3 regions of the Novosphingobium kaempferiae genome follow, and region 3 is predicted to be linked to each of the others. Evidence: predicted binding sites of a transcription regulator. Region 3 holds the regulator's gene; each other region holds the start of a gene.
The links. The regulator LexA, encoded in region 3, represses DNA repair genes until DNA is damaged. The targets are predictions, from matches to a motif close to GTTCCNCNCTTGTTCT.
Positions count from the first base shown of each region.

Region 1: the regulator LexA is predicted to act here: its motif matches at 5,152-5,167, upstream of LO787_RS15425 (putative DNA modification/repair radical SAM protein).
Region 2: the regulator LexA is predicted to act here: its motif matches at 2,691-2,706, upstream of LO787_RS03320 (DUF7146 domain-containing protein).

Region 1 covers NZ_CP089301.1:3,392,973-3,403,385, reverse strand. Annotated here, with positions in the region: gene aroQ (type II 3-dehydroquinate dehydratase) at 1-433, shown strand, start outside; gene LO787_RS15455 (hypothetical protein) at 527-1,003, opposite strand; gene LO787_RS15450 (Lrp/AsnC family transcriptional regulator) at 1,017-1,481, opposite strand; gene LO787_RS15445 (sensor histidine kinase) at 1,738-3,618, shown strand; gene LO787_RS15440 (polysaccharide deacetylase family protein) at 3,656-4,660, shown strand; tRNA gene LO787_RS15435 (tRNA-Ile) at 4,739-4,814, shown strand; tRNA gene LO787_RS15430 (tRNA-Pro) at 4,868-4,944, shown strand; gene LO787_RS15425 (putative DNA modification/repair radical SAM protein) at 5,170-6,411, shown strand; gene LO787_RS15420 (UdgX family uracil-DNA binding protein) at 6,408-7,832, shown strand; gene LO787_RS15415 (hypothetical protein) at 7,916-8,161, shown strand; gene LO787_RS15410 (RNA polymerase sigma factor) at 8,269-8,793, shown strand; gene LO787_RS15405 (FecR family protein) at 8,863-9,801, shown strand; gene LO787_RS15400 (TonB-dependent receptor) at 9,806-10,413, shown strand, end outside.
Region 2 covers NZ_CP089301.1:671,409-680,027, reverse strand. Annotated here, with positions in the region: gene LO787_RS03345 (JAB domain-containing protein) at 1-378, opposite strand, end outside; gene LO787_RS03340 (hypothetical protein) at 411-851, opposite strand; gene LO787_RS03335 (hypothetical protein) at 902-1,234, opposite strand; gene LO787_RS03330 (helix-turn-helix domain-containing protein) at 1,293-1,856, opposite strand; gene LO787_RS03325 (RNA polymerase sigma factor) at 2,094-2,585, shown strand; gene LO787_RS03320 (DUF7146 domain-containing protein) at 2,876-3,814, shown strand; gene LO787_RS03315 (ParB/RepB/Spo0J family partition protein) at 3,848-5,851, shown strand; gene LO787_RS03310 (hypothetical protein) at 6,162-6,356, shown strand; gene LO787_RS03305 (hypothetical protein) at 6,462-6,707, shown strand; gene LO787_RS03300 (DUF932 domain-containing protein) at 6,946-8,142, shown strand; gene LO787_RS03295 (hypothetical protein) at 8,292-8,495, shown strand.
Region 3 covers NZ_CP089301.1:5,208,709-5,219,121, forward strand. Annotated here, with positions in the region: gene LO787_RS23625 (peptidylprolyl isomerase) at 1-1,194, shown strand, start outside; gene trpE (anthranilate synthase component I) at 1,214-2,725, shown strand; gene LO787_RS23635 (phosphodiester glycosidase family protein) at 2,722-3,510, shown strand; gene LO787_RS23640 (anthranilate synthase component II) at 3,507-4,106, shown strand; gene trpD (anthranilate phosphoribosyltransferase) at 4,103-5,095, shown strand; gene trpC (indole-3-glycerol phosphate synthase TrpC) at 5,106-5,897, shown strand; gene moaC (cyclic pyranopterin monophosphate synthase MoaC) at 5,932-6,417, shown strand; gene LO787_RS23660 (molybdopterin molybdotransferase MoeA) at 6,405-7,631, shown strand; gene lexA (transcriptional repressor LexA) at 7,733-8,425, shown strand; gene LO787_RS23670 (ComEC/Rec2 family competence protein) at 8,591-10,413, opposite strand, start outside.

The DNA of each region.
Region 1 (10,413 bases), 1.8 Mb from region 3:
GGAAAAGCTGGTCTATGTGCTCAACGGCCCCAACCTCAACCGGCTGGGTAAGCGCGAGCCGACGATCTACGGATCGCAGACCCTCGACGACATCGGCGCGATGCTGGAGGAGCGGGGCGAGGCGCTGGGCCTCAGCGTCCTGATGTTCCAGTCCAACCACGAAGGCGATCTCGTCGACTGGCTGCACGAGGCGGACGACGCAGGCGCGCATGCCGTGCTGCTGAACGCCGGAGCCTATACCCATACCTCGGTGGCCCTGCTCGACGCCATCCGCTCGATCACCGCGCCGGTGATCGAGGTCCACCTCTCAAACCCGCACACGCGCGAGGAATTCCGACACACGTCATGGGTCGGCATGGCGGCGCAGGGCACCATCGCCGGCTTTGGCGCGCAGAGCTACGTGCTGGCGCTGGAAGCCGCTGCGGGGCTTTGAGCCAACCATTGCTCCGGAAATGTCCGGGACCGCTGGTTCACTCACGCAGACCTGTTGCCAGTGCGGCGGCCCGCTCATCACCGACGTCCCCGGTCAAGTCCTGGGCGACGCCTTGCATGGCTTGAGCACGCCGGATGCGTCACGAACCGAAACTATGTGCTGAACGGTCGCCATGACCTCTTTCTGCTGTGCTTCCATCTGCACAAGCGCGAAATTGCAGATACCCCGATCCGTCAGCGACATCAGCATCGCCCGAAAGTCCTGCGTGCTGGCTTGCGGCGAGAGGGCAGCAAGGAGGTAAGGGAGCGAGGCGGGTCCGTTCTCCTGCCGGATATATCCATCCAAAGACGCCAGCGTCTTTCCCTGAACGGTCCACACGTCACGCTGCGGCTCATATGCAGGCAGTTGTTCCAGGGATGCAGGATCGAGGATGACTCCTTCGGTGTTTGCACCCAGCACGAAGTCCGCCTCATCGTGCGCACCACCCCGCGTGAACCACCAAACGTTCGCCGCAACCAGCACAACCGCCGCCGCAACCAGCAGCGGCGTGCGCTTGGACTGTCCCTTCATGCGCATGACGAATTCAGCCCAGCGGCACGCCCGGGGTGCTCTTGGCGGTGCGGATCGTCAGCGAGGTCTTGACGCTGTCCACGTTGGGCGCGGGCGTCAGCTTGCTGGTCAGGAATTCCTGGAAGCTCTGCAGGTCGCGGCTGACGATCTTGAGGATGAAGTCGATCTCGCCGTTGAGCATGTGGCACTCGCGCACTTCGGGCAGGCCCTTCATGTGATCCTCGAAGGCGCGCAGCGATTCCTCGGCCTGGCTCTTGAGGCTGACCAGCGCGAAGACGGTGATCGTGAAGCCCAGCTTCGATGCGTCGAGATCGGCGTGATAGCCCTGAATCACGCCCGCTTCCTCGAGGCTGCGCACGCGGCGCAGGCACGGCGGGGCGGTCAGGCCCACGCGCTGGGCGAGTTCGACATTGGTGATACGACCTTCCGCCTGCAGTTCCGCAAGCAGGTGGCGGTCGATTTCATCGAGATTGATCATTCAAAAATCCTTGGGACAGGCACCCCTCACATCCCCGCGTTGCAACATCCACATCGAAAACGCCAGTGTGCCGTAATAATATTATGCCATAGCGTAATCGTCCCGCTTTGCAACGCCCGAAACTGCACTCTTTCGTTCGATGTGCGGTTTGCTACGAAAAGCGACCCGTCGTTTTCCTTATGGTAAACATCACCGGGCCATAGGACATGATCTGCCACGTGAAGCCGGGGCGCGATTTGCCGCGCCTGGAGATGGAATGTACTACGACGACCGCCTTGCCACTGTCCTGCGCGCGCCGCCCTCCGGGGACGGCATCGCGCGGATTCAGTTCAGGCAACTCGTCGACATTCTCGGCCAGACCCCCGATTCGCCCGAACCGAGCGAAATGGTCGATGCCGCCTTCGTCCGGTTGAGCCAGCTCGGCCGCCAGCTTCCCCCCGCCGACCGTGCGCGGCTCCTGCGCCAGCCGCTGCAGCCCATGGCGAATCCCCGCCTGCTGACATGGCTCGTAGGCGCAGAGCCCGACGTCGCCTGCGCCGCAATCGCGGCGGCCCGGCTCGACGACGCGGCATGGCTCGCGCTGATCCCGCGCCTGCCTGTGCGCGCGCGCGGCATCCTGCGTCATCGCCGCGATCTTTCCCCGCAGGTGGAAGGCCTGCTAGAGCGCCTCGGCGTGCGTGACCGCGCGCTGCCTCCCGCTCAAACGGAAGCCGTCGCATCCGGCGCCGAATCCGATTGGGCCGAACCGCGTCCGGAAGATCCCATTCCCGAAATCCCGCCTGCCCGTTTCCAGCGCCCGTCCGGCGACATCGCCGCCGACCAGGACATCTCGGACGACGTGCTCGAACTGCTCGACATGGCCGGCAACCCGCCGCCGCCCACCTCGCTGAGCGAATGGGCGCGCGCCCGTGCGGCGCAGCAGAAGGCCCAGCCGCACGGCACGGTGCAGGAAACCGCAGCACACCTCGTTGCCCCGCACCGCGAGGCGGGCATCGGCGCAATCGTCCGCCGCATCGAGGAATTCCGCAAGGCCCGCGAAGCCAAGGGCCCGCCCGACTTCCGCACCGATTCGCCACGCCTGCCGCTCGGCGACACCGCGCCCGTCGCGCAGCGCCTCGCCCTTGCGATCGACTTCACCACCGATGTCGAAGGTCGCATCGACTGGGCCGACGGCCCGCACGCGCCTTCGGTGACGGGCCTGTCGCTGGATGCCACCTCATCCGACCTTGCGCACGCCCTGCGCCAGCGCCTGCCGCTGCGCGGTACGCGAATCTCGGTCACCGGCGCTCCGGCGGTGAGCGGCCCGTGGCAGGTCGATGCGGTCGCCCGCTTCGAACATGGCCGCTTCGCCGGTTACTGCGGCCGCCTGCGCCGCCCTGCCCCGCCTATCGAAGTGCCGGTCGTCCCGGTTCCCGCCCATGCCGAGGCAGACCGGATGCGCGAGGTGCTCCACGAACTGCGCACCCCCGCCAATGCGATCCAGGTGGCCGCCGAGATCATCCAGCAGCAGCTCTATGGCCCGGCCCCGCACGAATACCGAGCCCTTGCCGCCGCCATCGCCGGGGACTGCGCGCATATCCTTGCCGGGTTCGAGGAACTGGACCGGCTGGTGAAGCTCGAATCGGGCGCGCTCCCGCTGGAGGACGGCGAATGCGACCTCGCCCGCGTCCTCGCCCAGACCATCGTGCGCCTGCGCGCCTGGACCGAGCCGCGCGGCAGCGGCTTCGCCCTCGCCGCTGACCTGTCCGCCGCAGCATTGCCGGTCCGCATCGCCCGCGCCGAAGTGGAGCGCCTCGTCTGGCGTCTGTTCGCCGCGCTCGCCGGATCAACCGCGCCGGGCGAGCGACTCGACCTCGGCTGGAGCCTGCATGGCGACATGGTCGATCTCAGCGTCACCCTGCCCGCCGTCCTCGCCGAGCGCGGGCCTGACGCCCTGTTCGATGCCGTCGCGGGAGAACGCGGACAGTCGCTCGCTGCTGGAATGTTCGGGATAGGCTTCACCCTGCGCCTCGCGGCTGCGGAAGCCTCCGCAGCCGGGGGCCTGCTTGGTCGCGTCGAGAACCGGCTCCACCTGTCGCTCCCCGCCTTGACCGGGACAGACACTGGGAATAGCAGTTCGGCAACTTTTCCGCAGTAATTCCTTGGGGATGCGCTCCATAGAGGAAACCGAACCGTTGCCGGGACCGAATCTCCTGGAGCCGCCGGGCAGGCAGGCTTTCGCCTCGTTTTCCGGGGATTTCGGCCAGCGCTTCATCGTCACCGTCGACACCGAGGAGGAGTTCGACTGGTCGGCCCCGCTCGACCGTGACACGCACAGCGTCGTCACCGTCCCAGCCCTGCGCAAGTTCCAGCAGTTCTGCGAAGGCTTCGGCGTCGTCCCATCGTACCTGATCGACTGGCCGGTGGCGGACTCCTCCTTCGCTCCCGAAGCGATCGGCGACGCCGTGTCGAACGGGCGCGCCGAAGTCGGCGTGCAGCTCCATCCCTGGGTGAGCCCGCCCTTCGTCGAGGAAGTGAACGAGCGCAACAGCTACGCGGGCAATCTTCCCTTCGAACTCGAACGCGAAAAGCTCCACACCCTGCGCGACCGCATCGAGCGCGCCTTCGGCACCGCCCCGCGCAGCTATCGCGCCGGGCGCTACGGCCTTGGCCCGCGCACGGCGGAAATCCTCATGGAATGTGGGATCGCCGTGGATACCTCGGTGCGCGCGCGATTCGACTACAGCGGCACCAACGGTCCCAATTACCGCGAGCACCCGCTGCGTCCCTATTGGGTGGATGCGGAACGCCGCCTGCTCGAAATGCCGCTGACGACCGTCTACTGGGGACCGCTGCGCCAGGTCGGCAACATCATCTACCCCCACCTCTGGCGCGCACCTTCCGTGCGCGGCGTACTGGCACGCACGGGTCTTCTCGAACGCATCCCGCTGACACCCGAAGGCATCACCGCCGAGGAAGCGCTACGCGGCGTGGACATCGCGATCGACGAAGGCCTGCCGGTGCTGGTCTTCTCCTTCCACAGCCCCTCGCTGGCGACCGGCCACACGCCTTACGTCCGCAACGAAGCCGATCTCGACGCGCTCTATGACTGGTGGCGCGCCCTGTTCACCCACCTCGCGCGGCGCGGCATCAAGCCCACAAGCATCGGCGAAATCATGAACTCTGTGCAACGCGGATAGAACGCCGCTTGCCTGATCCGTCGCGCCAAGCTAACGGGCTTGGCACCGGCCCTCGTCGATGGGGCCGGCCCGGCACGGGGGCCTGTAGCTCAGCGGTTAGAGCTGGCCGCTCATAACGGCTAGGTCGCGGGTTCGAATCCTGCCGGGCCCACCAATGCTGGAACGTCCTTCGCCCCAAGAAGTGACGAACATCGACAAACCCCAGGTCGGGGAGTGGCGCAGCCCGGTAGCGCGCCTGCTTTGGGAGCAGGATGTCGCAGGTTCGAATCCTGTCTCCCCGACCATTTCCCTTTTTCGTTCGAAACGGCGGCGGTCTGCAAAGGCCGCGACGACCGGGACGCCGGTCGCCGCGACCACTGCCGGTGACAGGGGGTTAGCCAGGGGCTGTACCCGTCGGCAGCGATGGCAGTCTCTTCCGCCAAGCCTTTCGAACCTATCCCGATTTCCCGGACATGGTGACTCACCATGCCTGCCTTGCATCGCCATAATTTAGAACATATAAGGAACGAATGTCCCGTTCCTCCGTCATGGAGCGTCTCGAGATTCTCGCGGACGCAGCCAAGTACGATGCATCTTGCGCCTCGTCAGGCACCGCCAAGCGCAACAGCCGCGACGGGCGCGGGCTGGGTTCGACCGAAGGCATGGGCATCTGCCACGCCTATGCCCCGGACGGCCGATGCATTTCGCTGCTCAAGCTGCTGCTGACGAACCACTGCATCTTCGACTGCCATTACTGCATCAACCGCAAGAGTTCGAACGTCCGGCGCGCGCGCTTTACGCCGCAGGAGGTGGTGGACCTCACGCTATCGTTCTATCGCCGCAACTACATCGAGGGACTGTTCCTCTCATCCGGCATCGTGAAGTCGTCCAGCCACACGATGGAGCAGATGATCGAAGTCGCGCGTATCCTGCGCGAAGAGCATGACTTCCGCGGCTATATCCACCTCAAGACGATCCCCGAGGCCGACCCCGAACTGGTGGCGCAGGCAGGTCTGTGGGCCGACCGCGTGTCCATCAATGTCGAACTGCCGACCGACAGCGGCCTCGCCCGGCTTGCCCCTGACAAGAGCGGCGCGACGATCGAAGGCGCGATGGGCAAGCTTTCGGGCGCGATCATCGAAGCGCACGATGCGCAGAAGCGGTTTCGCAAGGCGCCGGTCTTCGCGCCTGCCGGGCAATCCACGCAGATGATTGTGGGCGCGGACGGAGCGAGCGACGCGCAGATCGTCGGCAAGGCGAGTTCGCTTTACGACCGGTTCTCGCTAAAGCGCGTCTATTACTCCGCCTTCAGTCCGATCCCGGAAGCGAGCGCAGTATTACCACTGAAGCGCCCGCCGCTGATGCGCGAGCATCGGCTATACCAGTCAGACTGGCTGATGCGTTTCTATGGCTTTGCGCCGCGGGAAGTGCAGCAGGCGGCGGGAGCCGACGGCATGCTGCCGCTCGACATCGACCCCAAGCTGGCCTGGGCCCTCAAGTTCCGCGAACGCTTCCCGGTGGACCTCAACCGCGCCCCGCGTGAGGCGATGCTGCGGGTGCCGGGGCTTGGGGTGAAGGCGGTCGATGCGATCATCGTCGCGCGGCGTCATCGCGCGCTTCGGCTGGACGACGTTGCCCGGCTGACAGTCTCGGTCCGGAAGCTGCGCCCCTTCATCGTCACGACGGACTGGTGCCCCACGCTGCTCACCGATCGCGCGGACTTGCGGGCGATGTTGGCCCCGCCAGCCGAGCAGATGGAACTCTTCGCGTGATCGCGGCGAACCTTCGCGAGCCCGATGACTTCGAGGCTTGGCGTGCAGAGGCGCGAAGACTGATCGAATGCGGCACACCGCCGGAGCAGGCCGCATGGAGCGATGGGACCGGCGAAGCCGATCTCTTTGCAGACGCGCCGTCCGCCTCGATGCCGGACAATGCGTCGCGCGAAGTGCGTGCGAGCCGGGCTTTCATAGATCTGGCGCGCAGCGTCATCCTTCACACCGAACCGTCGCGGCTGGCGCTGCTCTACAGGATGCTGTGGCGGCTGCAGGAGCACCCTCGCCTGCTAGACGACGCGGCGGACCGCGATGTCGTAGCGCTGGAACGACTGGCCCAGCAGGTGCGGCGCGACATCCACAAGATGCGGGCTTTTGTCCGGTTCCGGATCGCAAGGGACGAGGATGGCGCGGAGCGCTACGTCGCCTGGTTCGAACCCGAACACCGGATCGAACGCGCCAATGCCGATTTCTTCGTCAACCGGTTCACCAGCCAGCGCTGGTCGATCCTGACGCCGCGCATGTCTCTGCACTGGGACGGCGCGGCCCTGCTGGAAGGCCCGCCCGCGTCCCGTGGTGACGCCCCCGCAGAAGACGCGACCGAGGAATTATGGCTCGGCTACTACCGGTCGATCTTCAATCCGGCGCGTCTCAAGGTCGGCATGATGGTGAAGGAGATGCCCCGCCGATACTGGAAGAACCTTCCCGAAGCGCGCCAGATACCCGACCTCATCGCCGGCGCTCACAAGCGGGAGGCAGCCATGATCGCCACCGGAGCAGACCTGTTCGAAGCGGAGGCAGCGCCCTCCAGTCTCGACGCCGTCGCCAGCGGCATCGCCCAATGCCGCCGCTGCCCGATCGGCTGCACCGGCACCCGTGCCGTCATGGGCGAAGGTCCGCGCGAAGCAGATCTGATGATCGTCGGAGAGCAACCCGGCGATAGCGAGGAGCAGGAAGGCCGCCCCTTTGTCGGCCCCGCAGGCCAGCTTCTCGACCGCGCACTGAACGAGGCGGGCGTGGATCGCGCCCGGGCCTACGTCACCAATGCGGTAAAGCACTTCAAGTTCACGCCACGCGGCAAGCGCCGTCTGCATCAGACACCGACGGCAGGCGAGATCGACATCTGCCGATGGTGGCTCGACGCCGAGCGGGCGCTGGTCAGGCCGAGAGTGGTGCTGGCTCTGGGCGCCAGCAGCGCTCGCGGGCTACTGGGGAGAACGCCATCGATCGGGCGCGAACGCGGGCAGGCCATCGCTCTTCCCGATGGCACCCAAGTCTGGCTGACCGCGCATCCCAGCTATCTCCTGCGGCTCGACGGCGAGGCACGCGAGCGCGAACATGCGCGGTTCGCCAGCGATCTCGCGGGACTGGCCGGACTGCTTGCCAGCGACCAAGTTCCACAGAGTTATCCACAAGCATAACTGCGCTCATGCAACTCAATGCCGACATAAGCATTCTCTCATAGGTAATAATTCGAAGGGGAATGCACATGGCAAGCGAATGCATGGCTTACCGCGACGCCAAGGGCGGACTGCACAGCAGCGCCGAACGTGCGACTTTGGAAGACCTCGCCGCCGTCCTCGGCCGCGTTGGCGATGAAGGTGGCATGACCTCCGGCGTTGCGCGCATGATCTTCGACAAGCGCGCCGAGATCGAGCGAATCTTCGCCGAGCATGACTCGATGGTGGAAGCAGCGCCACAGAAGCCGCTCGGCAAGGAAACTAACGGACACATACGCGCAGTGAACTGAACACAAAATATGGTCCGTCGCCCCGGAGCACCTTCGGGACGACGGTACTTCCCCGAATGCTTTCGAACGTCTATCAGGCTGGCCGACTACAGTAGCCAAGCCCTTCAGTGACCGCAGAACCCTCCCCCGCCGCAGGCCTTGAAGCGGCTTTTCTCGAGAATCGGGAAAAGCTGCTCAGATTCCTGCGCGCGCGCGGCGCCGGGGATGCTGCGGAGGATCTGGTCCAGGAAGTCTGGCTGAAGATCACCGCAAGCCGCCCCGGCCCGGTCGCCTCCCCGCTGTCCTATCTCTTCCGCACCGCCGACCTGCTGATGATCGATCGGTTTCGTTCCGCCCGGCAATCCGGCGCGCGCGATCGGGACTGGACGGAGATCAATGCCGGCGATCCGCCCGGCGTCTCGGCAGAACCCTCGCCTGAACGCCGCATGGCCGCCGCGCAGGAAGCCGCGAACGTGCTCGCGCTGCTCGACGGCCTCGGCCCTCGAGTGGCGACGATCTTCCGCCGCCATCGCATCGAAGGCGCGCAGCAGAAGGTGATCGCCGCCGACCTCGGCGTCAGCCTCAGCACGGTGGAAGCCGACCTGCGCGTGGCATATCGGGCGCTCAGCGAATGGAAGGAGCGGTCGCAATGATCCCCGCGCGATGCATCGGGGTAAGGCTCCGACCGAACGTCTCCGTCTATGTCGCAGAAGGAGCGCCCTATGGCGAACGACATGGCGAATGACATGACTATTCGGGACGAAGCGCTCGGCTGGGCGGTGCGTGCGGGCGACCCCGCATTCGCCGACTGGGAGGCGTTCACCCTCTGGCTGGAAGCCGACCCTGCCCATGCGCGCGCCTATGACGCGGTGACCGCAGCGGTGGACGATGCGACCACGCTACTGACCGAGGCTGGTCCTGCGAACGACGATCATGTCGCCGTCGATGCGCCGATCCGCCGCCGCCCGTGGCTGGCGAGCGCAATCGCCGCAAGTATCGCGGTGGTCGGCGCCTTCTGGGCATTCCAGGGGACGCAGCGCGATCTCTACACGGTCGAGACCGCGCTCGGCGAAACCCGCCGTGTCACGCTCGATGCCGATACGCGGGTGGAACTGGCGGGCGGCACCGCGGTCGAGTTCGATCGCAAGGACAAGCGCTACGCCCGCCTCCAGAACGGGCAGGCCCTGTTCACGGTGCGGCACGACGCCGCGCATCCCTTCGAGGTCGCGGTAGGCGACGAGCGACTGGTCGACATCGGCACCGTGTTCGACGTGCGCCACGATGCGAGCGGCCTTAGCGTCGCCGTATCCGAAGGCGCGGTGCAATACGATCCCGATGGCGCCGACGTGCGCGTGTCTCCCGGCGAAGTACTTCGCCGCCGGGCGGGCGCGAGCGACTACACCCTCACCCGCCTGCCTGCCGAACAGGTCGGCGAGTGGCGCGACGGGCGCCTGACTTTCGAGGCCGCGTCGCTCGAGGAAGTCGCCGCGCAGTTGAAGAGCGCGACCGGCATCGATTACGTCGCCGCAAGCGGCGGGACGGCTGCGGTTTCCGGCTCGATCCTCGTGGCCCCGTTGCGCAAGGATCCCGCCGCAATCGGTCCGCTGCTCGGCCTTTCCGTGCGCTCCCAGAACGGTCGCTGGGTGATCGGCTCTCGCTGACGGAATGCGCAAGGGCGCCTGGATCGTGGCGGCCGCGATGGCCATGCCCGCTACCGCCTTCGCGCAGAAGGCGATGGTGGACGTGCGCCCAGGTTCCGTGGGTCAGGTTGCCATCGAACTCGCGCGGCAGACCCGCTCAAGCATCGTCGTCGCCGACGCTGCAGTAGCCCGGCGCATGGTGCCCGCGATCCGTGGCCGCATGGATGCCGCAGAGGCCGTGCGCCGACTTGCTCGCAAGGCTGGTGGACGGGCAATCGCGGTCGCGCCCGGAGCGTGGCGCATCGAAGCTGCGGCCATTGCCCGCCCTGCGCCCGCACCGCGCCCCGCCTCGGTTCGTCCGGTTCCGGTGCCGACCGATGACGATGCCGCCGATCCGATCGTCGTCGTCGCTTCCAAGCGCGATCTCACCATCGGGCAGATTCCGGGGCAGGTCTCGGTACTCGACGGGGAATCGCTGGAAGCGGGCGGCATCGGCGGAACCGAGAAGATCACCCAGCGCGTCGCCACGGTGACGTCCACGCACCTCGGCAGCGGACGCAACAAGCTGTTCATCCGAGGCATCGCCGATTCTAGCTTCACCGGCCCGACGCAGGCCACCGTGGGCCAGTACCT
Region 2 (8,619 bases), 1.2 Mb from region 3:
AAGGATGATGGCGGTCGCTCCCAGCTCAATACATCGTTTCATGACCTCGCGTGGATAGACGTGCACTGCCGAAACCTTTCCGACGGCCATCACTTCGTCCGCGATGAGTTCGTTGCTTGCATTCAGGAAAAGTATCCGGAATTGTTCGACGGGATCGAATGCCATCACACCGCGCAAATAATTCACCACATGCGTGTCGCCTGGAAGCAGGGGGCGGGCTGCGATCTGGTCTCGCAGCAGGTGTCGGACGGCGGCGGATACGCGCTGAAACGTCTCTTTGACCATGCTCGCATCACCCAGGATCATCGTGCGGTCGCGGCGCCGCGCGGCCAGCGTACCTCCCAGTGAACCGAACCTGCCCAGCAACTGTGAAGACATGAATCCGGCATGCTCGGGGTGAGTGATGCCGATCAGGTCTTCCAGGATGCGTCGGCACCCCACAGACCCAACCGTCTGCAGTGCCGCCGGGTTGCCACGAGCAGAAGGACCTGTGCGATCCAGCTCCACATCGCCGCAGCTGTCATGTAGGCCGCCCAGTCCGAGCCGGGCGCGAAGAGAACGCCAATGTGAACCAGCACTTCTGCTCCAAGAAGCGCCGTGATCCAAAGCGGCCAGAAGCGGGTACTTCGGATGGAAAGCCATAGAAATATACCCCATATCGCAACGTCGGTCACGAGGATGCCGGTCTCGATCTGATAGAAGCGTGATCCCGCCGGCTTCACCATCAGAGCGCTGGTCCAGGCGCCCGCAAAGAGAGTCAGCGCGCCGATCTGCTCCGGCCTGCCGCCTCGGATCAGCGCGTAAAGCGTGCTGAATGCGAGCAGCCCAAAAAACAGGAGATGTCTTGTCACGAACCCCCCAGGAATAGGGGCGGGCGGCTTTGCGCGGCCCGCCCTGGGTTTCAGACTACGTGCAGCTGTGGCAACTCGGCCGAATTCGGTTTGATGAGATCGCCATAGCTGGTCGGGGGCAACCCGATCTCGTCACTGGCATACTTGAGGTTCGCATGGGCCGCGACGATCTTGCTGCGCGTTTCGACCACCAGCATCAAGGCAGATGCCGAACTCAGGATAGCATCCTGACCGACGATCGCTGATATCCGGCCATCAAGCCGGGCCAAAGGCAACGCGGCGTTCAACTCGGCAATACGGGCCACTGCGAGATCAAGGGCGTCTTCGGCGGCGAAAAGTCGCTCGGCGACCGTACGGGCAATGGCTTGGCGTTGAGCACGCATGGTTTCTCCTTTTCCGCTCCTTTGGGAGACGGGCGAATGCGATTGGATGAAAAGGTGCTCAGGGACGCAGCAGACTGGTCAGTCCCGTGAGCAGCGATGCGGCGGATCCGACCCCGACGATAGTCCCGAGGGTCATAGCGCCGATGACGATCATGGTATGGACGGTCGTCAGGTCATTCTGCGATCTCCCGCGAATACGCATCGGCACGAGGTCCATCAAACCTGGAACAGCTGAGACAACGAAGTGATCTTGCTGCTGCTCTGTGAGCTCGATTGCAGGTGTGTCCGCGTCGTTGGTGACGGTCACACCTGAGGGAAGATCAGCCGGATCGGAAACACCCAGAAACTGGGGGGGTAATTTCTTACCCATTTCATCCTCGGAAAGTTGCTGCTCCCAAAGCGCGAGGTAGCGAGCCGCCTGTCCGCGGGCGGGCACACCAAGCGTCTGGCAGGCAGAAGAGATATGTTTGTACGCAACGCCGACGGAGATCCCCAGCTTGATTGCGATCTCCTTGGTTCGATAGCCGTTCGCGACCAGTCGCAAGCAGTCTCGCTGGCGGGGAGTGAGGCGCTGCAGCAGCGCCTCATTTTCACGGACCCAAGTCATCGCGTGCTTGTCCACTACGGTCTCCTGCGTAGGACCTGCCCCCGGCCAGCCGCAGGTTGCAGGTCAACTCTATCTTCTCTCCCGCTCACCAAAATTTATCGTTCAGACGTAACTCCATAATCCGGCGGAGGTAAATACCGGACGGCGTAGCTCACGTATCCTTACTTGCCCAGAAACCATATCTTTCGACGGAGCGTGGCACAGGAGGGAAGGGGGGCGGAACCGGTAGGTTTACTCTCCGGGAGCCCACCCATGACAACCAAGCATGGCCATATACTGCGCAAATACATTCGCGCGGTCGTCAGACCACCGCGACGCCTTCTGGATATCATCCGCCGGGGAAGTCGGAAGATCATGCGATCACGTGTCAAGGCCGCGCTCCCTGCGCTGAGGGCACTTTCAGCCCGCCCAGTGGCGACCCTTAAGCCTGAACCCAAAGCGCCGCAGCAATGGCGCATCGGTACCGTACTGTCATTACCGCATGCGCCGGGCCGGGCGGGTCACCGATCCGGCGATGGTCCACGTGTTAGCGTCACCCCCATGGCGAGGCAGATCGCCCGCATGCAGGAAACCCTGGACAGCTTGCCAAAGATGACACGCGCCATCTTTATCGCGCATTGTCACGACGAACTCACATTCGAAACGATTGCCCAGCGCTTCGGCATCCCCGTTTGCGACGTAGTGCGCGAAATCTCGCTTGCGCTTGTTGCCCTTGATGGCGTCGACAGCGAAAAGGATGTCTGAAGGGCGGCATAATCCGTCCCCCTTCCAGCCAGCAGCGTCGTGCGTCTGCCGGCGACCCTCCCGCCATTCAACCTCACGCATCGCCGCAACCGGTGCCCAGGTCCGCGAACATGTGGCGAACCGCCGACAGCAGGGTTGGCGAAGCGCCCCTGGCAATTTCCGATGCCCGCTTGTGCAGCTGTCAGTGGGCACCGCGCTGAGGGTCATCCTCGATACTCCATACCCTTCAATCGCCACCGGACCGCCGCTCGAGGTGGCGGCACGGCGCATTTCTGGACAGGAGCGTTCCCATGTTCTTTCACTGCTCTTTAAGAAATCCCGACCTCGAAGCCCTGGGCGCCGAAATCGTGACGCGCCTTGGCGGAACCTGGCGGCCCGGGAAAGGCCTATGCCGGTGCCCTGCCCACGATGATCGGCGACCTAGCCTCTCGGTCCGGGTAGGTGAGCGAGCCTTGCTCTTTAAATGTTTCGCCGGCTGCGACACCCGCGATGTGATCCGCGCGGTGCGCACTTTAACCGGAGAAGCCCTCTCACGCGGTGAATACCAAACTGCGCCCGGCGGGTGGATGAGCCCGGAGTTATGGCGCCGCCGGCGTGCCCTGGCAGTGTGGGAAGAGGCGGCAGAGATTTTCGGAACCCCCGCGCAGTTCTACCTTCGGCGGCGCCACATTACGATCCTGCCCCAAGCTCTGCGTTTCCATCCGCGCACCCCGATCGGGCTCGGCTCCGCGCTCGAATATCGCCCCGCGATGATAGCCGCCTTGTGCGAGGTCGATGCGTTCGGCAGCAAGCGCTTCCACGCGATCCAGCGAACCTTCTTCGATCGGAAGGACGCGCGGCGCGCACGCGATCTGCCGGATCCTCGCATGACGCTGGGGCGGCCGGCAAATGCTGCGGTGATGCTGGCCGAGGCCACCTCGGAGCTGGGGCTTGCCGAAGGTGTCGAGACAGCGCTGTCGGCTATGATGCTGTTCGGTATCCCGGTCTGGGCGACACTTGGCAGCGACCGCCTCCATCAAGTCACGATCCCCTCGAACGTGACAAGGCTGATGTTGTTTCCCGACAATGATCCGGCCGGTGTGCTCGGCAGTATGAAGGCAATGCAATCTCACGGACGACCGGGCCGCACAATCGAGACCGCGTTCCCGCCCGGACTTTTCAAGGACTGGAACGACGTGCTTCGGGTCGGAGGGGAGGGAGTGGGGGAGTGGTGGCGGCAAGGGGCCTGACGGTCAGGCTGTCACCGCCAGGAGACTACCGACATGACCCAACTTCCTATCCTTGTTCGGGCATCGAATCTCGCCAAGTCGCCGAGCAACGTGCGCACTGTCAGCGATGCGGTGGCCGATGCCCAGCTCGAGGCGAACATCGCTGCGAAGGGCGTGCGCCAGAACCTCATCGGCGTGCCCGTTTCGCGAAAGAAGGGGCACTACCGTATCATTGCCGGCGGCCGCCGCCTCGATGCGGTCCATCGACTGATCGCCAAGGGCGTGTTCGACGCCGACTATCAGCTCGCCGTGCTGGTTCTGGGCAACGCGAAGGACGCGATCGAGACCAGCCTCGAGGAGAATTTCTTCAATCTCACCATGAATCCGGCTGACACATGCCGGGCCTTCCAGGACATCATCGAAAGCGAGGGCAAGACGCCCGAGGACGTGGCCAAGCGCTTCGGTCTCACCGAGCGTTTTGTTCGCAGCCGGCTTCGCCTCGCTGATCTCGCCGATCCGGTCTTCGAGGCACTGCACAACGGCGAGATTACGCTGAACGTGGCGGTGGCCTACGCCAGCAACAGCGACCGGGCGCGGCAGGCGGAAGTCTTCGAACTGCTCAAGGACGGCTACTACCGGACCAACGTCAACGAGATCAAACGCCAGCTCGCCGAAGACACATATGTCGGCAGCGATCCCAAGGCGCTGCTGGTCGGACGCGACGCGTATATCGAGGCAGGCGGCCGGGTAGATTTGGACCTCTTCTCCGACTCGACCACCGAGCGCTGGATCGATGGTCACCTCCTCAATCGTCTTGTTGCGGACAAGCTGGCGGTCGCGGCCGAAACGCTGCGCGAACGCGAGGGGTTGGCGGAAGTCCGGATCATCCCCGCGACTCATGTCACCTATAACGAGACCTGGGATCTGCGCCCGCTCAAGGGCGAAACGCCCGAGCTGACCACCGAACAGCAGGCGCGTCTCGAGCAACTCGCGGTTGAAATCGAAGCGGCCAACGAGGCCTGGGATGAGGCCGATGGAGAGGGCCGGGCCGACCTGGCGAACCATGTCGAGTTGCTCGAGACGGAATATCGCTCGATCGAAAACCCGGCGCCGATTCTGACCGACGAGCAGAAGGCCGGGGCGCTCGCCTATGTCGTCATTGGTCATGACGGAGAGCCCCGGCTCCACGAGCAGCTTTACATCGCGCCGGTCGAGGAAGAGGCCGACGAAAACAACCTCGAGGAAGGCGGGGACTACGATGCGGTCGAGACTGCGGTCGTCGCTGCAGCGGGCAAGACCACCTACAGTCAACGCCTTTCGCAGGAACTGGCTGAGATGAAGAGCGAGTTGCTGCGCGTCCATATCGCCAGCGATCCGCGCTTCGCCCTCGACCTGGGTACCTTCTGGATGGTCGACAAGGCGACCCGGCATTCGGGCGGTTATGACCTCGCGACCGAGCTCACGGCCGACAAGCCCTCGTCGCCCCTGACCGGGTTCCAGAGCGGTACGTTGGCCGCCGAGGAATGGGGCAAGATCGACGAAGCGCTCGATCGCAGCTGGACGGAGGCGGGCGACACCAGACATCGCTACGACGCGTTCTGCGCGCTTCCCGACGAGGCGCGCGCGGCGTGGCTCGCCTGGGCAGTTGCCCGAACGCTGCATGCGGTCACCGCGGACAGCAAGGCGGTCACCTTCGTCAATCATCTCGGCATCAAGCTCGACATCGACGTCGCGGCCTGGTGGCGCCCGACCGCGAACAACTATTTCGACCGCCTGAGCAGCAAGGCCGCGATCCTTGCCCATCTCGACGAGATTGGCGGGCAGGAGCTTTCGAGTCGTTATGGAGCATCGAAGAAGCACGATCTCGCGACCTCGGCCGAGAAGATCTTCGCAGGCACCGTGCCGGTCGAAGCGGGAATCCAGGATGCGGCGCTCGCCTGGGTACCCGATGTCATGCGCTACGCCCCGGTGCCAATCGTTGACGAAGAAGTCGAGCTGTCGGCGGTGAACGTCGAGGGGCATGATCCGACTGAGGACGAGCTGCCCCAGGCTGCCTGATCGCCCCTGAAAGTTCCGGGGTCGTGGCGATGCTGCGGCCCCGGGGCTTTTGGCGTTCGATCGCACTAGTCTATTTCGCTCTGACATAGGCGGTAAACGCCTCATCCAGCCGTTCCCGCATCGCTCCTTCGACTGGCTCGGCCTCGTGCCACGGCCCTCCTCTTTTGCCGCAGCCCGGCTGGGAGGGAAGGGGGAGCAGGGCTGGCGGACCGAGATGGTCCAGATTCAACCCGGAGTTTGACCCCATGTCCCACCCTCTGTTTGCGCTCGTCCCTTCCCACCAGCCTGAAACCACACCGGCGCGACCCGCATGCAGGCGATCGCGATGCGGGCAAGCCTTTGGCAGGATATCGATCGCAATGAATTTCAAAAGCTTTGGGAGGCAGAGGCAAGCGAGACCGAGGCGAGGGTCGAAATCGAGACCGTCAGTGTCGCGACCGGCCTCCTGCTTCCCGTCTGGCACCGGCTGCCACAAAAACGACGTTCGTGTCTGGCAGATCGATGATGGCGAGGGCACGTCGATCCTGGGGCGGTTGATCCCGGTTGATGCCGTGCGGGCCTGCGGTCGGCGTTCGGTCTTGATGGCAAGCTCGAACTTACCGGCACTGAAATGATCGCGGCCGCTCAAAAAGGACCGGGCATCGCGACACCGGGCCTTGGTGGCGCAATCCTGGCGCCGGCTTTGGTCAATGGCACGCGCCGGCTCGAGATCCGCAATTACCGGCCTGAAGATCACGAGCGGCTGAAGGCGCGCGGTGCCTTCAGCGAGGTCATTCAGTACAGGACCCGGCTATTCGTGCCGCTGGACCAGTCGAACGAGGTGGTCGAAGCGATCGTGGCGATGACACGGATTTGATTTGGGGGACGGCTCTGGCCCGCCAACAGCTCAGAGCGCGTCGAGGTCATGACGGGTGACCCATGCCGACATCCATCGGCTCGCAATATGATCCTGACGGGCGCCTGCTTCACGAATGGCTGAGCAGGCAAGCCGCCTTCGACTGAATTCTCGGCGCCAACGGTGGGTGGAGGGAAGGGGGTGGGGATGAATTGGCCTGTCCGAAGCGGATTGGCCTTCACATCAAGGAGATCCTCTCATGGCAACGCTTGCTCAGCAAAATGATGCGCCTCGAGATTCCGGAGCATACAAGGTCGATATCACCCGCGGTCGCAACATCGGGCGGGTTTCGTCCGAATGGTTTTCGCGTCCCGATGACGAGAAGTTCCTGTCGCTCGATGCGCTTTACGACAATGTGCGCCGCCGCGCCGAACGCGCTCACACTCGCGTGGTCGAAAGCCGCGACGTGCGTATCGAGGCGAGCATGGATAACCCCGAGCGCCTGAGCCTTATCGTTCCGGGCGAGGCGGAACCGATCGCGCCGACAAACTGGTCCTTCGGCCAGCTCTCCAGTCTGGTGGGCGCACCCGCCTCCTATCTCCGCAATCTTCCGGCGGCTCTTGCCGGGATCAATCTCCAGCACGGCCTGCTCAGCCACCGGGACGAACAAGTGAAATTGCTCAAGACCCATGAAGGCCGCGCCGAACTGCGGGCCGTTACCGGCCCTGATTACGGACGCATCTGGGATCACGAGCTGGTCGCAGCCGCCATGAAGATCGCTGGCAATGGCGTTTCGGATACACGCTGGAAGGTGCCCGGCGTCCTCGACTGGGGTTCCATGCAATACAACCCCTATGTGGACGTCACCCGCGAGACGACTACGCTCTACGCATCGGATCGGGATGTTTTCCTGTTCCTGGTCGACGACACGCATCCCATCGAAGCTGGCAAATTGCCCAATGGTGAGCCCGATCTCTTCTTTAGAGGCTTCTATTGCTGGAACTCAGAAGTCGGCTCCAAGACTTTGGGAGTCGCGACTTTTTACCTCCGCGCCGTGTGTATGAACCGCAACTTGTGGGGCGTTGAAAATTTCAAGGAGATCTCGATCCGGCATTCCAAGTTCGCAGCCAACCGTTTTGCCCATGAAGCCGCACCCGCTCTCGAGACCTTTGCCGACAGCTCAGCCTCGAGCTTCGTCGAAGGCATCAGGACAGCACGTGGCCGTATCGTCGCACGCACCGGTGAAGATCGCGAAAATTTCCTGCGCAAAAACGGCTTCTCCAAGTCCGACACGGCAAAGATCATCCAATCGGTGATCGCCGAGGAGGGGCACCCGCCCGCCAGCCTGTTCGACTTCGTTCAGGGCATCACCGCTCACGCGCGGGCGAAGTCCCATCAGGACACAAGGCTCGAAATCGAAGGAAAGGCGCGCAAGCTCTTCGCCAAGGCGAACTGAGGTCACCTTTCGGAAGGGCTCCGCCAAGGCTCTCCGCATTGCCCGTGTCCACCACCGGACCGACGGTCCTCCAATCTTCCCAATGACCCATCGCGAGGCGGCTTCGACCTAGGTCGGAGCCGCCCTTTTCGTTGCGAAAGGATCAAATCATGCACATTTCTGCCCAGACCGAGTTGCACAGCTTCACCGTCGACGTCGAATTCTCGAGCGGCGGCGAACCATATGCTACGGAGACTTACAATGTCGAGGCCAGCGACTGGTATCGCGCTCAGCGCGACGCGCTCGAGATGTCGGTCTTGAGTGCCTACGACAATGTTCGCATCCCCAATCTCACCCGTCGCGTGATCGTCTGATAGCGCAACCAGCTTCTCCTGCGGTCCTCCGGACCACGGGAGAAGTGTCGCTTCCCACCTGGCTGTTGCACCAAACTAGCCACAAAAGCGCGGGTCCGGCGAGGCTGGCGATATGGCCAGCGCT
Region 3 (10,413 bases):
CCGACCGACGCCGAAATCGCCGCGCGTTTCGAAGCGAACAAGGCCGCCTATGCAGCCAAGGACAATCGCCGCATCACGCAGTTGATCGTTCCGACCGAAGCTGCCGCCAAGGCGGTGATCGCGGAAGTGGAGAAGGGCAAATCGCTCGAAACCGCTGCGCAGGAAAAGGGCCTTTCCGCCGCCAAGCTCGAGGGCTTCAGCCGTGAAGAGCTGTCCGGCCAGTTCTCGCCCTCCGTGGCGCAGGCGGTGTTCGCCGCGCCCGTGGGCAAGCTTGCAGCTCCGCAAAAGAGCGTGCTCGGCTGGCACGTCATCCGCGTCGACGAGGAACAGAAGACGCCCGCCAAGACGCTCTCCGAGGTCAAGGCTGAACTGACGGCGCAGATCGCCACGGAGAAGACCCGCAAGGCCTTCAGCGACGCCCTCGGCAAGATCGACAGCCAGTTCTCGGGTGGATCGAACCTCAACGAAGTGGCGAAGTCGCTGGGCGTCGAAGTCCAGCAGACGCAGCCGCTGACCGCTGACGGCGGGGTCTATCTCAAGCCCGGAGAGACGATCTCGGCTGAGCTTCGCCCGATCCTCGCCACCGCTTTCGGCATGGATCAGGAGCAGCCTCAGGTCGCCGAGGTCGAGAAGGGCAAGTCCTTCGTGATCTACGACGTGACCGACATCCAGGCATCCGCCCCTGCCCCGCTCGCCCAGATCAAGGACGACGTGAAGCTCGCGTGGTCGGTCGATGCAGGTGCCAAGGCCGCCAAGGCGGTGGCGCTCAAGATGCAGGCCGATCTGCGCAAGGGTCAGTCGATCGAGCAGGTCATGGCCGCTTCGGGCAAGAAGCTGCCTCCGCCGCAGCAGGTCTCGATGTCGCGCCCGACGCTTGCCGCCGCGCTGCAGTCCGGCCGTCAGGTGCCGCCGCCCGTCTCGCTGATGTTCCACATGGCCAAGGGCACGGTGAAGGTGCAGTCGGCCGCCGGGGAGCGTGGCTGGTTCGTGGTCCAGCTCAAGGACATCGTGCCCGCCCAGATCGATTCGGACGACATGATCCGCCGCGCGCAGACCGAACTCGGCCAGCAGCTGGGTCAGAGCTATGCCTCCGCTCTTGGCGCCGCAATGCGCAAGGACGTGGGCGTGAAGCGCAAGGACGACGCCATCAAGTCCGTCCGCGACCAGCTCGCCGGCACCGCGCAGGCCAACTGAGCGGATGCAGGGGGCAGCGATGGAGCGCGAATGCGATCGTCAGCAGGTGATGGACCAGCTTGCGCAGGGCAAGCCCGCGCTGGTCTGGCGCAAGCTGGTCGCCGATACCGAGACACCCGTCAGCACAGCGCTCAAGCTGATCGAGGACGGGCGCGGCGATTTCCTGCTCGAATCGGTGGAAGGCGGCGAGACGCGCGGGCGCTACAGCCTGCTCGGCCTCGACCCCGATCTGGTGTTCCGCGCCAGCGGCCAGGCCTGCGAGATCAATCGTGGCTGGCAGGCTGACCGCGAGGCCTTCTCCCCGCTCGCAGGCGACAGCCTGACTGAACTGCGAGCTCTGGTTGAAAGCTGCCGCTGCGACGTTCCGGAAGCACTGCCCAAAGCCCTCGCCTGCCTCGTCGGCTATTTCGGCTACGAGACCATCGGACTGGTCGAGAAGCTGCCGCGCGCACCGCAGAGCCCACTCGAACTGCCCGACATGCTGTTCGTCCGCCCATCGCTGATCCTGATCTTCGACCGCCTCTCCGACGAGCTTTTCTGCGTCGCCCCGGTCTGGTCCGGCGGCGATGGTGCCGAGCAGACCATCACTCGCGCGGTCGAGCGGATCGACGAGGCACTGCGCCGACTTGCCGCTCCGGCACCACTTGCGCCTGTAGCCACAGATCTTCCGGAGCCGACCAAAACCGCGATCATGACGCCGCAAGCCTACGAGGCGATGGTCCTTCGGGCCAAGGACTACATCGAGGCCGGCGACATCTTTCAAGTTGTGCTGGCGCAGCGCTTCACATGTGAATTCCCGCTGCCGCCGCTGGCGCTCTACCGGGCTCTGCGCCGCGTGAACCCATCACCGTTCCTGTATTACCTCGACCTGCCCGGCTTCGCGCTGATCGGTTCGAGCCCGGAGATTCTCGTTCGCGTCCGTGAGGGCGAGGTCACGATCCGCCCGATCGCTGGCACGCGCCCGCGCGGCAAGACCCCTGCCGAGGACAAGGCGAACGAAGCAAGCCTGCTCGCCGACCCCAAGGAACGCGCCGAGCACCTCATGCTGCTCGACCTTGGCCGCAACGACGTGGGCCGCGTCGCCGCCGCCGGGACTGTCGAAGTGACCGACAGTTACACCATCGAGCGCTACAGCCACGTCATGCACATCGTGTCGAACGTCGTCGGCAAGCTCGACTCCGCGCATCACGACGCCATCGATGCGGTCTTTGCCGGGTTCCCCGCAGGCACCGTTTCGGGCGCCCCCAAGGTGCGCGCCTGCGAAGTCATCGCCGAACTCGAACCCGAAACGCGTGGCCCCTACGCGGGCGGCGTCGGCTACTTCGCGCCGGACGGTTCAGTGGATAGCTGCATCGTCCTGCGGACGGGACTGCTCAAGGACGGCGTTCTCCACGTTCAGGCCGGTGCCGGTATCGTGGCAGACAGCGATCCTGCCTACGAGCAGCGCGAGTGCGAAGCTAAGAGCGGCGCGCTGTTCGCCGCCGCGCGCGAAGCTATCCGCGTCGCGGGGGAACCGGGCTTCGGGCAATGACACGGCTTGCGGGGATTGCTGCTTTCGCGGCGCCTATACTCCTCGCAGCCTGTTCCTCCGAATCGGCTCCGCAGCCTCCCAAGCCACCGCCGCCGCCATGCGAAGGCGGCAGTTTCGAGGGCGCGAGTTTCACGCATTGCACAGCGGTGCCCGGCCGCCACACCATCCACGCGGTACTCGGGCCGAAGGACGGCGCACCGTACCGCAGCCTCTCGCAACTCGCGGTCAATCGGCCCGCCAAGAGCCACGAAGTCGCCTTCGCGATGAATGGCGGCATGTTCGACGCCGATGGCCAGCCCATCGGCTACTACGTGGAAGAAGGCGAGAAACGCCAAGCGCTCAACACCAACGAGGGCTGGGGCAACTTCCACATGCTGCCCAACGGCGTCTTCTACGGCGACGCGGGCGGCAACTGGCATGTGCGCAAATCCGACGATTTCGAGAAGTCAGTGACTGATCGCCCCGATTTCGGCACGCAGTCAGGCCCGATGCTGGTCATTGCAGGCAAGCTGCATCCCAGGATCGATGACGACGGCAAGTCCTTGAAACTGCGCAACGGCGTCGGCGTGGATGCCAGGGGCCGCGCGCATTTCGTGATCTCGGACGAGCCGGTCTCCTTCGGCAAGCTGGCCCGCTACTTCCGCGACGCCCTCAAATGCGACAACGCACTGTTCCTCGACGGCAGCGTTTCCTCGCTCTGGGATCCGGAACATGGCCGCGTCGATGGCGGTCCCCCGCTCGGCCCCTTGATCGTCGTCGAGAAAAGCGCAAAGGCACACAGATGATCCTCGTCATCGACAATTACGACAGCTTCACCTGGAACCTGGTCCATTACGTGATGGAACTCGGCGCCGAAGTGGAAGTCGTGCGCAACGACGCGCTCAGCGCAGGCCAGGCGATCTCCAGCGGAGCCAAGGGCTTCCTCATTTCGCCCGGCCCCTGCACGCCCAACGAGGCAGGCATCAGCCTCGATCTCGTCGGCGCGGCGGCCGATGCCGGGATGCCGCTGCTGGGCGTCTGCCTCGGCCATCAGTCGATCGGCCAGTATTTCGGCGGCAAGGTCGTGCGCGGCGGTCTGATGCACGGCAAGACCTCTCCGGTCACGCATGACGGAACCGGCGTTTTCGCAGGCCTCCCCTCGCCGTTCACGGCGACGCGCTATCACTCGCTGATCGTCGAGGACATTCCCGAGACGCTTGTCGTCAACGCGCGCTCGGACGACGGTCATATCATGGGCTTCCGCCACGCCAGCCTGCCTATCCACGGCGTCCAGTTCCACCCGGAAAGCATCGCCACCCAGCACGGTCACGCCATGCTCGCGAACTTCCTCAAGGCCTGCGGGATCGACGCCCGGCTTCCGGAACGGCTGGTTGTGCTGTGAGCCTGCCTGATCCCCGGCACCCGATACCCGAGGAAGAGGCCGAGATCGCCTTCGCCGCCATCCTCGACGGTGATGTCCCCGAATCCGAAATCGCCACCTTCCTGATCGCCCTATCCGATCGGGGAGAAACCGCGGGCGAGATCGCCGGCGCCGCGCGCGCCATGCGCGACCGCATGATCCCGGTGAAAGCCCCCGCCAACGCCATCGACGTCTGCGGCACCGGCGGCGATGGCCACCACACGCTCAACGTATCGACTGCGGTGTCGCTCGTCGTCGCGGCAGCGGGCGTTCCGGTCGCCAAGCACGGCAACCGCGCCGCCAGTTCTAAGGCGGGCGCAGCGGACACGCTCGAAGCGCTGGGGCTGGACCTCGATCGCGCGGTCGAGACCGCCGAATCTACCCTGTCCGAGATCGGTATCGGCTTCCTCTTCGCTGCCCGGCATCACCCGGCGCTCGGCCGCCTCATGCCGCTCCGGAAGTCGCTCGGCCGTCGCACGATCTTCAACCTGATGGGGCCGCTGGCCAATCCGGCGCAAGTATCGCGACAACTGGTCGGCATCGCGCGTCCCGCCTACGTGCCGATCTACGCCGACGCCCTGCTGCGCCTGGGCACCGAGCATTCGATGGTCATATCCGGCGACGAGGGGCTCGACGAACTGAGCCTCGCCGGCGGCAACGAAGTGGCCGACATTCGCAGCGGCGAACTGTCGATGCGACGTGTGACGCCGCAGGATGCCGGACTTCCGGTTGCTCCGGTGGAAGCCATCCGTGGCGGCGATCCGGCCTACAACGCCGAAGCCCTCAGCCGCCTTCTGCTCGGCGAACACGGTGCTTACCGTGACGCGGTCCTCCTGAATGCGGCAGGCGCGCTCATGGTCGCCGGAGAGGTCGATAGCTGGGCCGAAGGCGTCGAGGAAGCCGCCGAAACCATCGACAAGGGGCTGGCGAAAGCGCTGCTCGACTGCTGGATCGCGGCCACCCGCGCCTGACGAGGAATCCATGTCCGACAAGCTTACCGAAATCTGCGATACCAAGCGCGAGGAAGTCGCGGCCCGCAAGGTGCTCGCCACCCTGTCAGACCTCGATGCACGGGCTTCGCAGCAAACCGCGCCGCGCGGTTTCGAGGCAGCGCTTCGCGCAAAGGCCGCCGGCGACTACGCGCTGATTGCGGAAATCAAGAAAGCTTCACCATCCAAAGGATTGATCCGAGAAGATTTTCGTCCTTCAGAACACGCGGTCGCTTATGAAAAGGGCGGCGCAGCCTGCCTCTCGACCCTGACCGATGCACCCTATTTCCAGGGCCACGAGGATTTCCTGATCGCCGCCCGCGCCGCGTGTGCGCTGCCGGTAATCCGCAAGGACTTCATGATCGATCCGTGGCAGGTCGTCGAGGCCCGCGCCATCGGTGCCGACGCCATCCTCATCATCGTCGCTGCGCTGGACGACGTGCTCATGGCGGAGATCGAGGCTGCAGCGCACGAACGGGGGATGGACTGCCTCGTCGAAGTTCACAATGAATCCGAGATGGATCGTGCAAGCCGCTTGAAATCCAGACTTATCGGCGTGAACAATCGCGACCTGAAGCGCTTCGCAACCGATATCTCGACGACCGAGCGCCTCGCCCCGTTGGCACCGGAAGGCACGCTGCTCGTCAGCGAAAGTGGGATCAACACCCACGCCGATCTCGAACGCCTGTCCGCAAGCGGCGCACGCACGTTCCTCGTCGGTGAGAGCCTCATGCGTCAGGCCGACATCGAAGCCGCAACGCGGATGCTCCTTACCGGCATTTGATCCGGCCTGCCCGCTGTGTGAAGAGGGAGACGAAATGAGCAAGACCCTTACGCACATCGATTCCGAAGGCACGGCCCGCATGGTGGATGTAGGCGCCAAATCGCCTACACAACGCTTCGCAGTCGCTTCGGGGCGCATCACGATGTCGGCGGAGGCGCTGGATGCCATCAAGGCCGGAGATGCGCCGAAGGGCGATGTTCTTGGCACAGCGCGGATCGCCGGGATCATGGCGGCCAAGCGGACTGCCGACCTCATACCGATGTGCCATCCGCTCGCGCTGGATGCCGTGAACATCGACTTCACGTTCGAGGCCGATGCGATCCGCGCCACTGCGACTGCTTCGCTGACAGGCAAGACAGGCATAGAAATGGAAGCAATAACAGCGACTTCCATCGCACTCATAACGATTTACGACATGGCCAAAGCCTTGGACAAAAGCATGGTCATCGGCGAAATCCGCCTCGTCGAGAAGCGTGGCGGCAAGTCCGGCCACTGGAAAGCTGCAGGATGGACCGAGTAACCGCGCCCCCCCTTCCCCTGGAGGAAGCGCAGGCGCGGCTTCTTGCCTTGGCATCTCCGCTCACGATCGAGCACGTCGATGTGGAAGGCGCTCTCGGGCGATATCTCGCCGAGCCGCTCCATGCCCGCCGGACCCAGCCTGCGGCCAGCCTCTCAGCGATGGACGGTTATGCCGTCGCTGGTTTGAACCTCACCGGCCCCTGGCGTGTCGTGGGAGAAAGCGCGGCGGGTCATCCGTATATCGGCACTATCGCAATCGGCGAGGCCGTCCGCATCTCCACCGGCGCGGTGTTGCCCGCTGACGCATCGGCAGTAATTCTCCAAGAAGATCTGGCGCGCCATGGCGACGAGATATCGCTGACCGGCGAAGCGCCCGTTCCCGCAACGAAGCATATCCGCCCTCGCGGCATGGACTTCATCGAAGGCGCTGAAATCCTGCCTAGAGGCAAGCCGGTCGGTCCCGCACAGACGGCCCTCGCCATCGCGGCAGGACACAAGTACCTGCCCGTATCCCGCAAGCCCCGCGTCGTCATCATCGACAGCGGCGACGAACTTGCTGCCGACCCGGAGCACTGCGCGCCTCACCAAATCCCCGCCAGTAACGGCGCGATGCTCCTGGCTTTGGCGGGTTCAACCGCCGTCGATGCCCGGCGGATCGGCCCGGTTCCCGATACGATCAAGGCCATTACCTCCACTTTCGAGGCATCGTCCGACGCCGACCTCATCGTAACCAGCGGCGGAGCATCGGTAGGCGATCACGACCTCATCCGTCCCGCTCTCGAACGATGGGGTGCCAGCATCGATTTCTGGCGCGTGGCGATCAAGCCGGGCAAACCCATTCTAGTGGCCACGCGCGACACAAATGGCCGCCGCCAGATCGTGCTTGGACTTCCCGGAAATCCGGTGTCGAGCTACGTCACCGCCTATCATTTCATGCTACCCATGCTCCGCGCGATGCTTGGCGCTGCACAGCCATTACCGATGCACTTCACGGCCTCGTTAGGCGAACCGTTGCGTGCCAACGGAAAGCGTCGCGAATTCTTGCGCGGATGGTGGAATGGGGAAACCGTCATCGCCAATCCCTTGCAGGACAGCGGCGCACTTTCCTCCATTGCGGCCAGCAATGTCCTTATCGACCGCGCCGCATTTGCCGAAGACGCGCGGGTGAACGACAAGGTTCAAATCTATCTGCTTCAGAATGGCGGTATTGCTTAAGATCGTTTCGATTCGTTGCTTGATTGTTCCCTCAATGTTCACTACCAGAACAAACAAGGTCAGGTTTTCCCTGGTCCGGAGGTTACGAAAAGGCAGCGACAATGTTGACGCGCAAGCAGCACGAATTGCTCCGGTTCATCCAGACGCGTCTCGAAGACAGCGGCATTTCCCCGAGCTTCGAGGAAATGAAGGAAGCACTCGATCTCAAGTCGAAATCGGGCGTTCACCGGCTGATTTCTGCGCTGGAGGAGCGCGGCTTCATCCGCCGCCTGCCCAATCGTGCCCGCGCCCTAGAAGTGCTGCGCCAACCCGACAATGCCGGGACGAAGCCCTCGCGCGCCACGGCCACTAACGACGACACCGGCATCGCGGCGATTCAGCCTGCGCGAAGCGCGCCGCAGCCTGCCAATGACGTCATCGAAATCCCGCTGCACGGCCGCATCGCTGCCGGCGTACCGATCGAGGCGCTGGAAGGGCAGTCCATGCTACCTGTTCCCGCTGCGCTTCTCGGATCAGGAGAACACTACGCGCTCGAGGTTTCCGGCGACTCGATGGTCGAAGCCGGTATTCTCGATGGCGACTTTGCACTTGTGAAGCGCACCAACTCGGCGCGCGACGGCGAAATCGTCGTGGCCCTCATCCGTGGTGAAGAAGCGACGCTGAAGTATCTCCGGCGCGAATCTGGCATGGTTCGGCTTGACCCGGCCAATGCCGCGTACGAGCCGCAGATCTACGGACCGGATGAAGTCGAGGTCCAGGGCAAGCTCGCCGGCCTGCTTCGTCGCTACAATTGAAGTTCATTTGCTGAAGCCTGTTCGACCCATAGGATGAACGGGCTTCAATCCCAATTGCTGCCGCAGGTGCTTTGCCTTCATGACCGGCAGTAGTGGTGCGGGCATATGGCTTGCCTTACCGCCCAAGCCTTATGACGGCATGATATGTCGAATTGGCCGCAAGGCCTAGCGATGCGCACGCTTAACTGCCGTGTTGGGCGCCGCCGTTCGCCACCAGCCATGTTCGCCTTGCGTCTGAGCCACGGTTTCGATGCGCTGGTCTTCGATATAAACGGCAAGGCCACCGGTCTCGGCCAGCGAAGCGCGGTCGGCTTTGAGCCATCGAGGCTGGCAACTGCGCGGCAGCCATCGGTCGGCGATGACGATGTCGCTATGCTCGCAGGCGGCGACCAGGGCGCGTTCAGGCACTGCATCGCGGCCACGGGACACGAGAAGGCGACGGGTGATGCCGGAACGCCTGATCTCCAGAGTGCAGAAGTCCCGGTTGCAGACGGCGCCCGGCCAGCGGTCGAGCGGCATTGGCTCGCCTTCCATGCCAGCTTGTTCCATGAGGTTGTCCCGCGCGTAACCGCTCGCGCCATCTCGCAGGACGAAGAGGCGGCCGCCTGCAGGATCGACCAGACCGACATGACGGCCATCACCTGAAATCAGGATATCGGCAGGTGGAGCCAGCGCCAGCAGCCCCGTGCCGATCAGTGCCGGTGGCAGGCCCAGCCAACGGATTTGGCCGCTCCACAGGCCCAGCCAGAGTCCCCCAGCCACGAACAGGAGGAAGGCACCCGTTCCCGAGGCCGGAAGGAGGTTCACGGCTCCGGGTCGGGATGCGAACCAGTGCGCCAGGCCGGTGAGCAGATCGATGGCATGGCCCGCCAGCCACCACATCGGCGCACCTGCCCCGACCACATCCAGCAGGAGCGCGGCGGCCAGCAGCGGCATGACGACGAATGTCGACAGCGGGATCGCCACGACATTGGCGATCGCCCCGTACACGCCCGCTCGGTGGAAGTGGTACAGGCCGATCGGCATGAGCGCGAGGTCGATCACCACGCCGGTCAGCAGGAGCAGCCCGACATGGCGCAGCCCGCGCATCGCCAAGCCCTCGCCACGGGGGCCGAGGAAGTGCCGCACCGGCTCGGACGTCGTGACGGCGGCAAGCGCCAGCACCGCGCCGAAGCTCATCTGGAAGCTCGGGCCGGTCACCGCCTCCGGCCACAACAGCATCACGCAAAAAGCCGCGACGGCCAGCATTCGCAGCGACAGCGGCTCGCGACCGAGCGCCATGGCAGCGAGTACGAGCAGTGCGCCTATGCATGAGCGGACGGTCGGCACTTCGGCGCCTGACAGGAGCGTATAACCCACCCCCGCCAGCGCCCCCGCCCCCGCCGCCAGCACCAGCAACCTGACCCGCAGCGCCAGCCAGGGAAACAGTGCGAGCACCCTGATGACGATCAGGTAGACCGCACCCACCATCGCGCTCACATGCAGCCCGCTGATCGAAAGCAGATGCGCCAGCCCCGAATCGCGCATCGCTTCGTCGTCGGATCTGGAAATGCCGCCCCGATCGCCCGTGACGAAGGCAGCGGCCATACCACCGCGCCGTTCGCCGATGCGCTCGCGTATATGATCGGTGAGCGACTGGCGCAGACCGGAAAGCCATGCGTCGTCGTCCATGCCCGGTTCGATGACTTCGATCTCCCCGATCGCCGAACCCGTCGCCGCGATGCCCGAGAACCATGAGGTACGCGCGAAGTTGTATGCTCCCGGCAACATCGGCGGCGCGGGAGGCATGAGTCGTCCCTTGAATGCCACCAGATCGCCCGCCGAAAGCTCCGCGGTGGAGGCTTTTCCCGGCACGTTCACGCGCACCTTGATGGCGCGTCCGGTTTCCGGCTCGCGCATGGCGAGCGTCAGCCGGTCGCGCTCCAGTGCCGGTTGTGGTTCGACGCCCAGTACCCGACCTGTAAATGTCCCGGAAAGCGGCCGGGCGA